DNA from 3 places in the Sphingobium sp. V4 genome. Region 1 is predicted to be linked to each of the others. Evidence: predicted binding sites of a transcription regulator. Region 1 holds the regulator's gene; each other region holds the start of a gene.
The links. The regulator LexA, encoded in region 1, represses DNA repair genes until DNA is damaged. The targets are predictions, from matches to a motif close to GTTCCNCNCTTGTTCT.
Positions count from the first base shown of each region.

Region 2: a site for LexA is predicted at 1,997-2,012, ahead of K3M67_RS20350 (error-prone DNA polymerase). Genes of this name have one in related genera too.
Region 3: a site for LexA is predicted at 1,008-1,023, ahead of K3M67_RS07395 (ATP-dependent helicase). Genes of this name have one in related genera too.

Region 1 covers NZ_CP081001.1:993,912-997,186, reverse strand. Annotated here, with positions in the region: gene K3M67_RS05245 (molybdopterin molybdotransferase MoeA) at 1-982, shown strand, start outside; gene K3M67_RS05240 (hypothetical protein) at 1,037-1,192, opposite strand; gene lexA (transcriptional repressor LexA) at 1,343-2,026, shown strand; gene K3M67_RS05230 (ComEC/Rec2 family competence protein) at 2,017-3,275, opposite strand, start outside.
Region 2 covers NZ_CP081002.1:990,216-993,490, reverse strand. Annotated here, with positions in the region: gene K3M67_RS20350 (error-prone DNA polymerase) at 1-1,960, opposite strand, end outside; gene K3M67_RS20345 (hypothetical protein) at 2,111-2,656, shown strand; gene K3M67_RS20340 (hypothetical protein) at 2,747-2,941, shown strand; gene K3M67_RS20335 (sigma-70 family RNA polymerase sigma factor) at 3,124-3,275, shown strand, end outside.
Region 3 covers NZ_CP081001.1:1,453,261-1,456,535, forward strand. Annotated here, with positions in the region: gene K3M67_RS07380 (Rrf2 family transcriptional regulator) at 1-13, shown strand, start outside; gene K3M67_RS07385 (Fe-S oxidoreductase) at 1-452, opposite strand, end outside; gene K3M67_RS07390 (GFA family protein) at 589-987, opposite strand; gene K3M67_RS07395 (ATP-dependent helicase) at 1,106-3,275, shown strand, end outside.

The sequences.
Region 1 (3,275 bases):
GCGCTTAGCCGGCGAAAGCGCGGCCGGTGCGGCTCACCTCCCCGCGCTCTCGCCCGGCGAAGCGGTCCGCATCTTCACGGGCGCGCCGCTGCCCCCTGGCGCCGACGCCATATTGATGCAGGAAAATGCGACCCGCGATGGCGACCTGCTGCGCGCCAACGCAGATCCGCTGCCCGCCGGCCGCCACGTTCGCCCCGCCGCTTCGGATTTCGCCCGCGACACTGTCCTGCTCCGGGCCGGAACGCGCATCGGTCCGGCCCAGATCGCCCTTGCGGTGCTGGCGGGCCATGGCGATCTGCCGGTCCATGCCAGGCCCAGGGTCGCGCTGCTGTCCACCGGCAACGAACTTGTGCCTCCCGGCGCGCCGACGCCGCCGGGCTTCCTGCCGTCCTCCAACGCGCCCATGCTGGCGGCGATGCTGGCGGACGTGCCTTGCGACGTGATCGACCTCGGCATCATAGCCGACGATCTCGACGCCATGGTGGCTGCGCTGGAACAGGCCCGCGAGGCCGACATCATCGTCTCGACCGGCGGCGCGTCGGTCGGCGACCATGATCTCGTCCGTCCCGCCTTCGCCAAGGCGGGCGGCACACTCGATTTCTGGAAGATCAGGATGCGTCCCGGCAAGCCGCTGATGGCCGGTCGGCTTGGCGGTTCGCTGTTCCTCGGCTTGCCCGGCAACCCCGTATCGGCTTTCGTCACCGGCACATTGTTCCTGCTGCCGCTGATCCGTCACCTCGGCGGGGCGGTCGATCCTCTGCCGCCCGTCGGCGAATCGCGGCTTGCATCCCCCCTGCCGGCCACGGGTGATCGCGACGACTATCTCCGCGCTTGGCGCAGCAGGGACGGAGCCGTATCCGTCACGTCGCAGGACAGCGCCGCCACCGCCGCCATGGCGCAGGCCGACTGCCTGATCCTGCGCCCGGCAGGATCGCCGCCAGCCCTGCCCGGCGACCGCATGACCGTGCTTCCACTCGCGTGACGGACAGAAAAAGGGGCCGCGGAACGGCCCCTTTCTGCTGATCTGTCGGCTTGGTCAGCGTTGCTGCTTGTTGCCCGGCGCCTTGTCCTGGCGGCGTTCGTCGCCCATCTGGTCCTGCCGGTTTTCCTGCTGATGCTGACGGTCGCTCTGACCACCGCCGCCTTGCTGGTCGCGGCGCTGGGACTTGTCCTGATCATTCTGGTTGGCCATTGTCACTCTCCTATACCCTCTGTGGAGGGTGGCATTGAAACCCCCGGACCACGACGCGCGTTCCGCGAAATGCGACCGGCCGTTCGGCGCTTGACTAATCCCCATGTGTTTCCTATGCGTTCCTCATACGTTCCACGGAGGACCGCAGCGATGTTGACGCCCAAGCAGCAGGAATTGCTGAGCTTCATTCAGACCCGGCTGGAGGAGGGCGGCGTGTCCCCCTCTTTCGAGGAGATGAAGGATGCGCTCGACCTGCGTTCCAAGTCCGGCATCCACCGCCTCATCAACGCGTTGGAAGAACGCGGCTTCATCCGTCGCCTGCCCAACCGCGCTCGCGCGCTGGAGGTCCTCAAGCTGCCCGACGCCATGCACCGCCCCCCCGCGCCGGTGATGGCGCCTGCGGTCGCGCCGCAGCCCAGGGTGGCGCCTGCCCTGCCAATCGCCGCCAATGACGTGATCGAAATCCCCCTGCACGGTCGCATCGCGGCCGGCGTTCCGATCGAGGCGATGGAGGGACAGGCCATGCTCTCCGTCCCTGCCGCGCTGCTCGGCGCGGGCGATCATTATGCGCTGGAAGTATCTGGCGATTCGATGGTCGAAGCCGGCATCCTCGACGGCGACTTCGCCCTGATCCAGCGCACGGATGTCGCGCGCGAGGGGCAGATCGTCGTCGCCCTGATCGACGATGCGGAAGCGACGCTCAAATATTTCCGGCGCGAAGGCAGCCGGGTCCGGCTCGACCCCGCCAACTCGGCATATGAACCGCAGATCTATGATCCGCGTCAGGTCCGTATCCAGGGCAAACTCGCCGGTCTGCTGCGCCGCTATAACTGAGATTTTCCGGACCTCGGGCGCACGATCCAGGGATGGGCGTCGCCCGGTCGATGGACGGTGTGAACTTCGCCATCTTGCAGGCTGATGGACAGGCCGCCGGTGCGCGCCAGCAACCGGCGGTCAATCTTCAACCAGCGCGGACGGCACCAGCGCGGCAGGCCCCGATCGCTGATGACGATATCCGCCGCCGCGCAATCCCGTGCAAAGTCGCGCCGCGCGATCAGCATGTCGCTGCGGGTCAGGAGCAACCGCCAGTCTCGACCCGTCCTGTCTCTCAACCCGACTGCGCAAAGGTCCGCTGAACAGCGCGCCTGCGGCAGCGCCGCGATGGCTTCCAGCTCACCGTCATGGCCCGCACTTTCCGACAGCACGTCGCGGACATAGTCTCCCGCCCCGGCGCGCAGGGTCGCCATGCCCTTCTCTATCCGCACCGCCACATGCCGTCCGTCGCCCGTGACCAGGACATCCGGCGGTGACGCCATCAGGGTCGCCGCCATGCCGATGCCCAGCGGCGCCAGCCCCAGCCACCTGATTCCCGTCCGCCACAACAGGCACCACAGCAACCCGACGACGGTCATGCCGAACAGGGTGGCGCCCATGGCCGGCGCCACCATGGTCGCCATCGGACTGGCGGCCACGCTGTGGGCCAGAAGCAGGAGCAGGTTGAGCGCTTGTTCCGTCACCCACCAGGCCGGAGCCCCCAGTCCCACCAGGTCGAGCGCCAGCGCCAAGGCCTCCAGCGGCATGACCAGGAAGGTGGTGAGCGGGATCGCGATCAGGTTGGCGAAGGCGCCCAGCAGGCCCGCCTTGTGGAAATGAAACAGCGCGATCGGCATCAGCACCAGTTCGACGGCGACGCCGGTCGCCAGCGTCACCGCCAGAAGACGGCCGCCTTTGCGAATCATCCCTTCATCACGCGCCGCGGCAAAGGCGCGAAAGCGCGGATGCTCGGCCAGCGCCACCAATGCCGTCACTGCGGCGAAACTCATCTGGAAACTCGGCCCGACCAGCGCCTCGGGCCAGAACAGAAGCACGACCAGCGCGCCGGCCGCCACCAGCCGCAAGGTGATCGCATCGCGCCCCATCGCCAGCCCGCCCAGAACCAGCAGTGCGGCGACACAGGATCTGACCGTCGGCACCTCGGCCCCTGTCAGCAAGGTGTAGCCGATCCCCGCCAGCGCCCCGCCGGTCGCCGCGATCAGCATCAGCGGCCAGCCCAGCACAGCGCGCCGGCTGAGCGCCATGACGC
Region 2 (3,275 bases), on a different replicon from region 1:
CGATCGCCACTCGCATCGCCTGTTCCTGGAACAGTGGCACGCCCAGCGTTTTTCCCAGCACCTTTTCCAGTTCGGGCTTGGGATATTCGACCTTCTCCTTGCCCGCCCGGCGGCGCAGATAGGGATGGACCATGTCGCCCTGGATCGGCCCTGGCCGCACGATCGCAACCTCGATCACCAGATCATAGAAGGTGCGCGGCTTGATATGCGGGAGCATCGCCATCTGCGCCCGGCTCTCGATCTGGAAGGCGCCAAGCGTGTCGGCGGCGCGGATCATGGCATAGGTGCGCGGATCTTCGGGCGGGATAGAGGACAGGTCCATGCAGATGCCCTTATGCTGCTCCAGGAAATCGAACCCGCGCTTCATTGCCGTCAGCATGCCCAGCGCCAGGCAATCGACCTTCATGAACTTGAGCGCGTCAATGTCATCCTTGTCCCATTCGATCACCTGTCGGTCCGCCATGGCGGCCGGCTCGATCGGCACCAGCTCGTCGAGCCGGTCATGGGTCAGCACGAACCCACCGGGATGCTGTGACAAATGGCGGGGCGTTCCGATCAGCTCGCGGGCGAGATCGAGCGCCAGCCGCAGCCGCCGGTCGGAGAGATTGAGGTTGAGTTCCTCGGCATGGCGCTCCTGCACACCCTCTTCGCTCCAGCCCCAGACCTGAGAGGACAGTGCTTTAATCAAATCCTCCGACAAACCCAGCGCTTTGCCGACATCCTTGATCGCGCCTTTCGCGCGATAGCGAATGACGGTGGAGCAGAGCGCGCTATGGTTGCGATCATAAGTGTCGAACACCCACTGCATAACGATCTCGCGCCGCTCATGCTCGAAATCGACGTCGATGTCCGGCGGCTCCTTGCGCTCCTGACTGACGAACCGCTCGAACAACAGATCGGAGCGCTCGGGGTCGATGGAGGTGATGCCCAAGACATAGCAGACCGCGCTGTTGGCGGCCGATCCCCGGCCCTGGCAGAGAATATCCCGGCTACGAGCGAAGCGGACGATGGAATTCACCGTCAGGAAATAGGGCGCATAGCCCAGCTCGGCGATCAGCCCCAACTCATGGCGCAGCAGGCGCGCGACCTTGTCGGGCACGCCCTCGGGATAGCGCGCCTCCGCTGCTTCCCAGCTCATCTGCTCCAGCGCCGCCTGGGGCGTCTGACCGGGTACGCTGGCTTCGTCGGGATATTGATATTTGAGTTCGTCGAGCGAGAAGCGGCAGCGCTCGGCGATTTCCAGCGTCCGCGCCAGAGCCTGGGGATAACGGCCATAGAGCCGGTGCATCTCCGCAGCCGGCATCAGATAGCGGTCAGCATAAAGCTCGCGCCGGGCACCCAGCTCATCGATGGTGCAGCGATGTCGGGTGCAGGTCATCACCTCCTGCAGCACCCGGCGATGCGGATGGTGATAGAGTATGTTGCCGGTGATCACGGTCGGTACGTCATGGCGCGCGGCAAGATTGGAGAGGTTGTGCAGGCGTAGCTGATCGCCGGGCCGCCGGCGCAAGGTCAGCGCCAGATAATCCCTTCCGGCGAAGATTTCCGCGAAGTGCCCGATCACAGCCTGCGCTTCCTCTACCTCCCCCGGAAGCAATATGGCGAGCAGCCCTTCGGCAAATTCCGCGACATCGTCCCAGCCGATGATGCATTTGCCCTTCCCGCCCCGCTTCTTGCCGCGGCTGAGCAAGCGGCAGAGATGGGCATAGCCCGAGCGGTCGATAGGATAGACCAGCAGCGACTGGCCGTCGCTAAGATCCAGCCGGCAGCCGACGATCAACCGAACGCCGGTGACCTTCGCCGCCTCATGGGCGCGGACGATCCCGGCCAGGCTGTTGCGATCCGTAATGGCGAGCGCGTCGAGGCCGCAAGCCTCCGCTTGGGAAAACAGTTCCTCGCAGCTCGATGCCCCGCGCAGGAAGGAGAAATGCGAGGCGCATTGGAGTTCAGCGTATCGCATGGCGGCACCTGCCGATTCTCACATCATAGCGCATATGTTCACTATTTGTTCCGTCGCATCGAGAGTCAATCGCGGTTGCAGCCGATGACAGAAGAAGTGCGTTCAGTTGGCATCGATCCAGCCAGCAATCGTAGGTCGGGAAAGATAGGGATGGTAGCAAAACTCAAGGTATTCCGCACGCCGATCGGCTTCCATGACGCCTATGTTGCCGCGCCCAGCCAGAAGAAGGCGCTGGAGGCCTGGGGTGCCGACAGCAACCTCTTCGCGCGGGGCGTCGCGGAACAGGTTACCGATGCCAAGCTCATGAAGGCGCCGCTCGCCGAGCCCGGTGCAGTGATCAAACTTCCGCGTGGCAGCCCGGAGCAGCATCTGGCATCGCTCGCGCAATCGAAACCGCCCGCGAGCCGCAACAGGAAAAAGCCAAACCCCGAACCGGCGTCACCGCGTCGCCCGGCAAAACCCCGCCCGCGGCCCAGCCGAGCGGCGCTCGACACGGCCGAACAGAAGCTCGAGGCGCACCAACAGGCCCTCGATGCGAAGGTCGCGGAACTGGAAGAGCGGCGCGTCAGGCTGAGAGAGGAGATCAGGCGCTTGCGGGCTGCGGAAAAAAAGGAACGGACCAGACTCGAGGCAGCGATTGATGCTGCCCGCCAAAAATATGACAGCGCGTTGGCTCGGTGGAGAGCCGACAGCTGAGCCGCATCCATTCCGCACGATGCGCGTTTTCCGACCGTCAGCCTGGGGCTTGGAGCCCCGTTCCCATTCGTCACCAGGAGCGCATTTCCCATGAAGCATATCATCGGCCCCGTCATTGGCGCAGCGATCGACCGCAAGGATGGCGACAGCGGCATCAAGGGCGCGATCCTCGGCTATGTCGCCTCGGGCGCCATCAAGACCGTCGCCAAGCTCGGCTTGCTCGCCGCCATTGGCGGCGGCGTATTGGCCCTGGCGAAGTGTGTCCGGTCGGACCCGACGGCCTGATGCTGCGTTAATCATCTTATCGGGTCGCGCTCATCCCCCCGCAGTGCGGCTTGATGAGAAAAGGACCCCGCCAGCGCCCCTGCTGACGGGGTCTTCTCGTTCTGGCGGCGACTACGAAGGAACCGATACCGAGCCGAAATGTTCGTATCCCCGTTAACGATAAGCAAGGCGGAGAGAGCAGCGTGACGGATCACAGCAACGTCGAAACACCAGCGGCCATTCTCTCGGACACGGATTTCAAGGACAAGCTCGGCAAGACCATCCCGCATCTGCGCGCTTTCGCGCGCGGGCTGTGCGGCAATCCCGATACCGCAGATGATCTCGTGCAGGAAAC
Region 3 (3,275 bases), 460 kb from region 1:
CGTCCCTTCCTGACCTCGCCGGGATTGATACAGCTGTCCTGCACTGCGCGCGAACAGACCGGATAGTCCTTCGTCTCGCTCGGGGGCGGTGTCATGTTGCCGCCCACCGTCACAGGATTCGAGGAGGAGCCGACTGGCGCGGCCGGGTCTTTAGGCACCTCGGCGGGCGCCGGCGTCATCCCGGGATCGGCGGGAACAGCGCCGGTGGGCAGTCCTGCATTGGGATCGGCACCAGCAGGCGGCGACGGCGGCATGGCAGGTTCAGCCGGTGTGGCCGGCATGGCTGGATCGGCGGCCGGGGGTGGCATCGTGGGCGTTGCGGGATCAGCGGGCGGTGTCATGGCGTCACCGGGAGGCTGGCTGCTCGGCGCGGGCGTCTCCTGCGCGACCGCGATTCCGGACAAGGTGGTGAAACTCAGCAGGGCCGCGCCCGCCAGCAGAATCTTTTTCATCGGGATCATCCTTTCCTATGTTCTTCGCCCCGTTCGCCCGATCGGGCAGCGAAAGAACCGGCAGGATGTGTTGGACGTTCCTTACGCCGACGACCAGATGTGCCGGATGCGCGCCGGACGACCTTTCTTCGCGCGTTCAGTCCCCTTCGGGATAACGGTCGAACTTGGGAAGATCATGGGCCTTGTCCATCCAGGGTGCCGCTTCCGCCATTTGCACATGCGCCTGCGGCGGTAGCGCGGCGGGATCGTCCAGCGTCGCGGTCTGGATGTCGATCGATCCGGGGAAGATGACGGGATTGGTGTAGAACAGCCCCGTTCCGCAAACCCCGCAGAAATGGCGGGTCGCGTTTTGCGAAGATTGGTAGCGCACCGGATCGCCGCTGATCTTCACCTTCTCCTCCGGAAACAGCGCCCAGCCAACCATCGGCGCGCCGGCGCTGGCGCGGCAGTCGGCGCAATGACAGATTGCGCTGTAGGCGGGGTCGCCCTCAGCTTCGTAGCGGATCGCGCCGCACTGGCATTTACCCGAAACCATGGCTCGTCCCTCCTTGCATGATTCGCCTTTTGTTCTCATAGAAAGGCCCCCACGGCAAGGGCACGCGTCAAGGCCGTGCCCCTTGCTCAACCTTCCCCCTGTCCCTAGTTGATCGAAGATGACGCTGCCAGCCCCCACTCCCAACGACCCGCCCTATCTCAAGGGGCTGAACGAACCCCAGCGGGAAGCCGTGCTGACCACGGAAGGCCCGGTACTGGTGCTGGCCGGCGCAGGCACGGGCAAGACCGCGGCGCTGACCGCGCGGCTCGCCCATCTGATCGCCACGCGCCGCGCCTGGCCGTCGGAAATCCTGGCTGTTACCTTCACCAACAAGGCGGCGCGGGAGATGCGCGTGCGCGTCGGCGCGATGATCGGCGATGCGGTGGAGGGGATGCCCTGGCTCGGCACCTTCCACGCCATCGCCGCCAAGATGCTGCGGCGCCACGCTGAACTGGTCGGACTGCAATCGAATTTCACCATTCTCGATACCGACGACCAGTTGCGGCTGATGAAACAGCTGATCCAGGCGGAGGGGATCGACGAGAAGCGCTGGCCCGCACGGCAGCTGGGCGGCCTTATCGACCAGTGGAAGAACAAGGGCTGGACGCCCGATGATGTCGGCGCGGGCGAGAGCGAGGGCTATGCCCATGGTAAGGGGCAGAAGCTCTACGCGGCCTATCAGGCGCGGTTGCGCGACGTAAATGCGTGCGATTTCGGTGACTTGCTGTTGCATGTTCTGACGATCTTGAAGAAGCATCGCGACGTGCTGGAGCAATATCAGCAGAAATTCCGCTATATCATGGTGGACGAATATCAGGACACCAACTCCAGCCAATATCTATGGCTGCGGCTGCTGGCCCAGACCCGCAAGAATATCTGCTGCGTGGGCGACGACGATCAGTCCATCTATTCGTGGCGCGGAGCCGAGGTCGCCAATATCCTGCGGTTCGAAAAGGATTTTCCGGGCGCGACGATCATCAGGCTGGAACAGAATTATCGCTCCACGCCCCACATATTGGGCGCGGCGTCCGGCGTCATCGCGGAAAATGGCAATCGCCTGGGCAAGACGCTCTGGACCGACATAGATGTCGGCGAGAAGGTGCGGGTGATAGGCGTATGGGACGGGCCGGAGGAAGCCCGGCGGGTCGGTGAGGAGATTGAGGCGGTCCAACGCGGCGGCGGGTCGCTGGACGAGGTCGCGATCCTGGTCCGCGCCCAGCATCAGACCCGCGAGTTCGAAGACCGCTTCATCCAGATCGGCTTGCCCTATCGCATCGTCGGCGGCTTCCGCTTTTACGAGCGCGCGGAAATCCGAGACGCCCTCGCCTATCTGCGGCTGGTCAACCAGCCTGCCGACGACCTGGCGTTCGAGCGGATCGTCAACGTGCCGAAGCGTGGCCTGGGCGACAAGGCAGTGGAGAAGCTGCACCGACTCGCGCGGGCGCAGGGCATCCCCCTCGCTCTCGCCGCTGCACGCATCCTCGACACTGACGAACTGACGCCGCAGGCGCGCCGTTCGCTGGGCGCGTTTATCGGCGATCTCGCCCGCTGGCGCGATCGGGCGGCGCAATTGCCTCATGCCGAACTGGCGCGGCAGATATTGGACGAAAGCGGCTATACCGCGATGTTGCAGGCGGAGCGCACCACCGAAAGCGCCGGGCGGCTGGAAAATCTCTCCGAACTCGCGCGCGCGATGGAGGAATATGAGACGCTGGGCGCCTTTCTGGAGCATGTCAGCCTCGTCATGGACAATGAAGCGCAGGCGGACGAGCGCAAGGTCACCATCATGACAATCCACGCCGCCAAGGGCCTGGAGTTCGACACCACATTCCTGGTCGGCTGGGAGGAAGGCGTGTTCCCATCGCAGCGAGCGCTGGACGAAGGCGGGCAGAACAGCCTGGAGGAGGAACGGCGGCTCGCCTATGTGGCGATCACGCGGGCGCGTCGGCGCTGCACCATCATTCATGCCGCCAACCGCCGCATCTACGGCCAGTGGACCAGCAGCATCCCGTCGCGCTTCGTCGGCGAATTGCCGCCCGAGCATGTGGAGGAAGAAAGCAGCATGTCGGGCGGCGCGTCGCTGTGGCGCGCCAACTGGTCGGAACGCGACGATCCTTTCGCCAATGTCGCGAGGGGCAGCGGGCGCGGGCCGGGCTGGCAGCGGGCGCAATCGTCCGGCCAGTTCAGCCGCGAGCCGGTGCGAATCGTTGAGGCGCGTGCGTCCGCGGTGTCGCTGGGCAACAAGGGACGCAGCGACATGAGCGTGGGCCTGCGCGTGTTTCACCAGA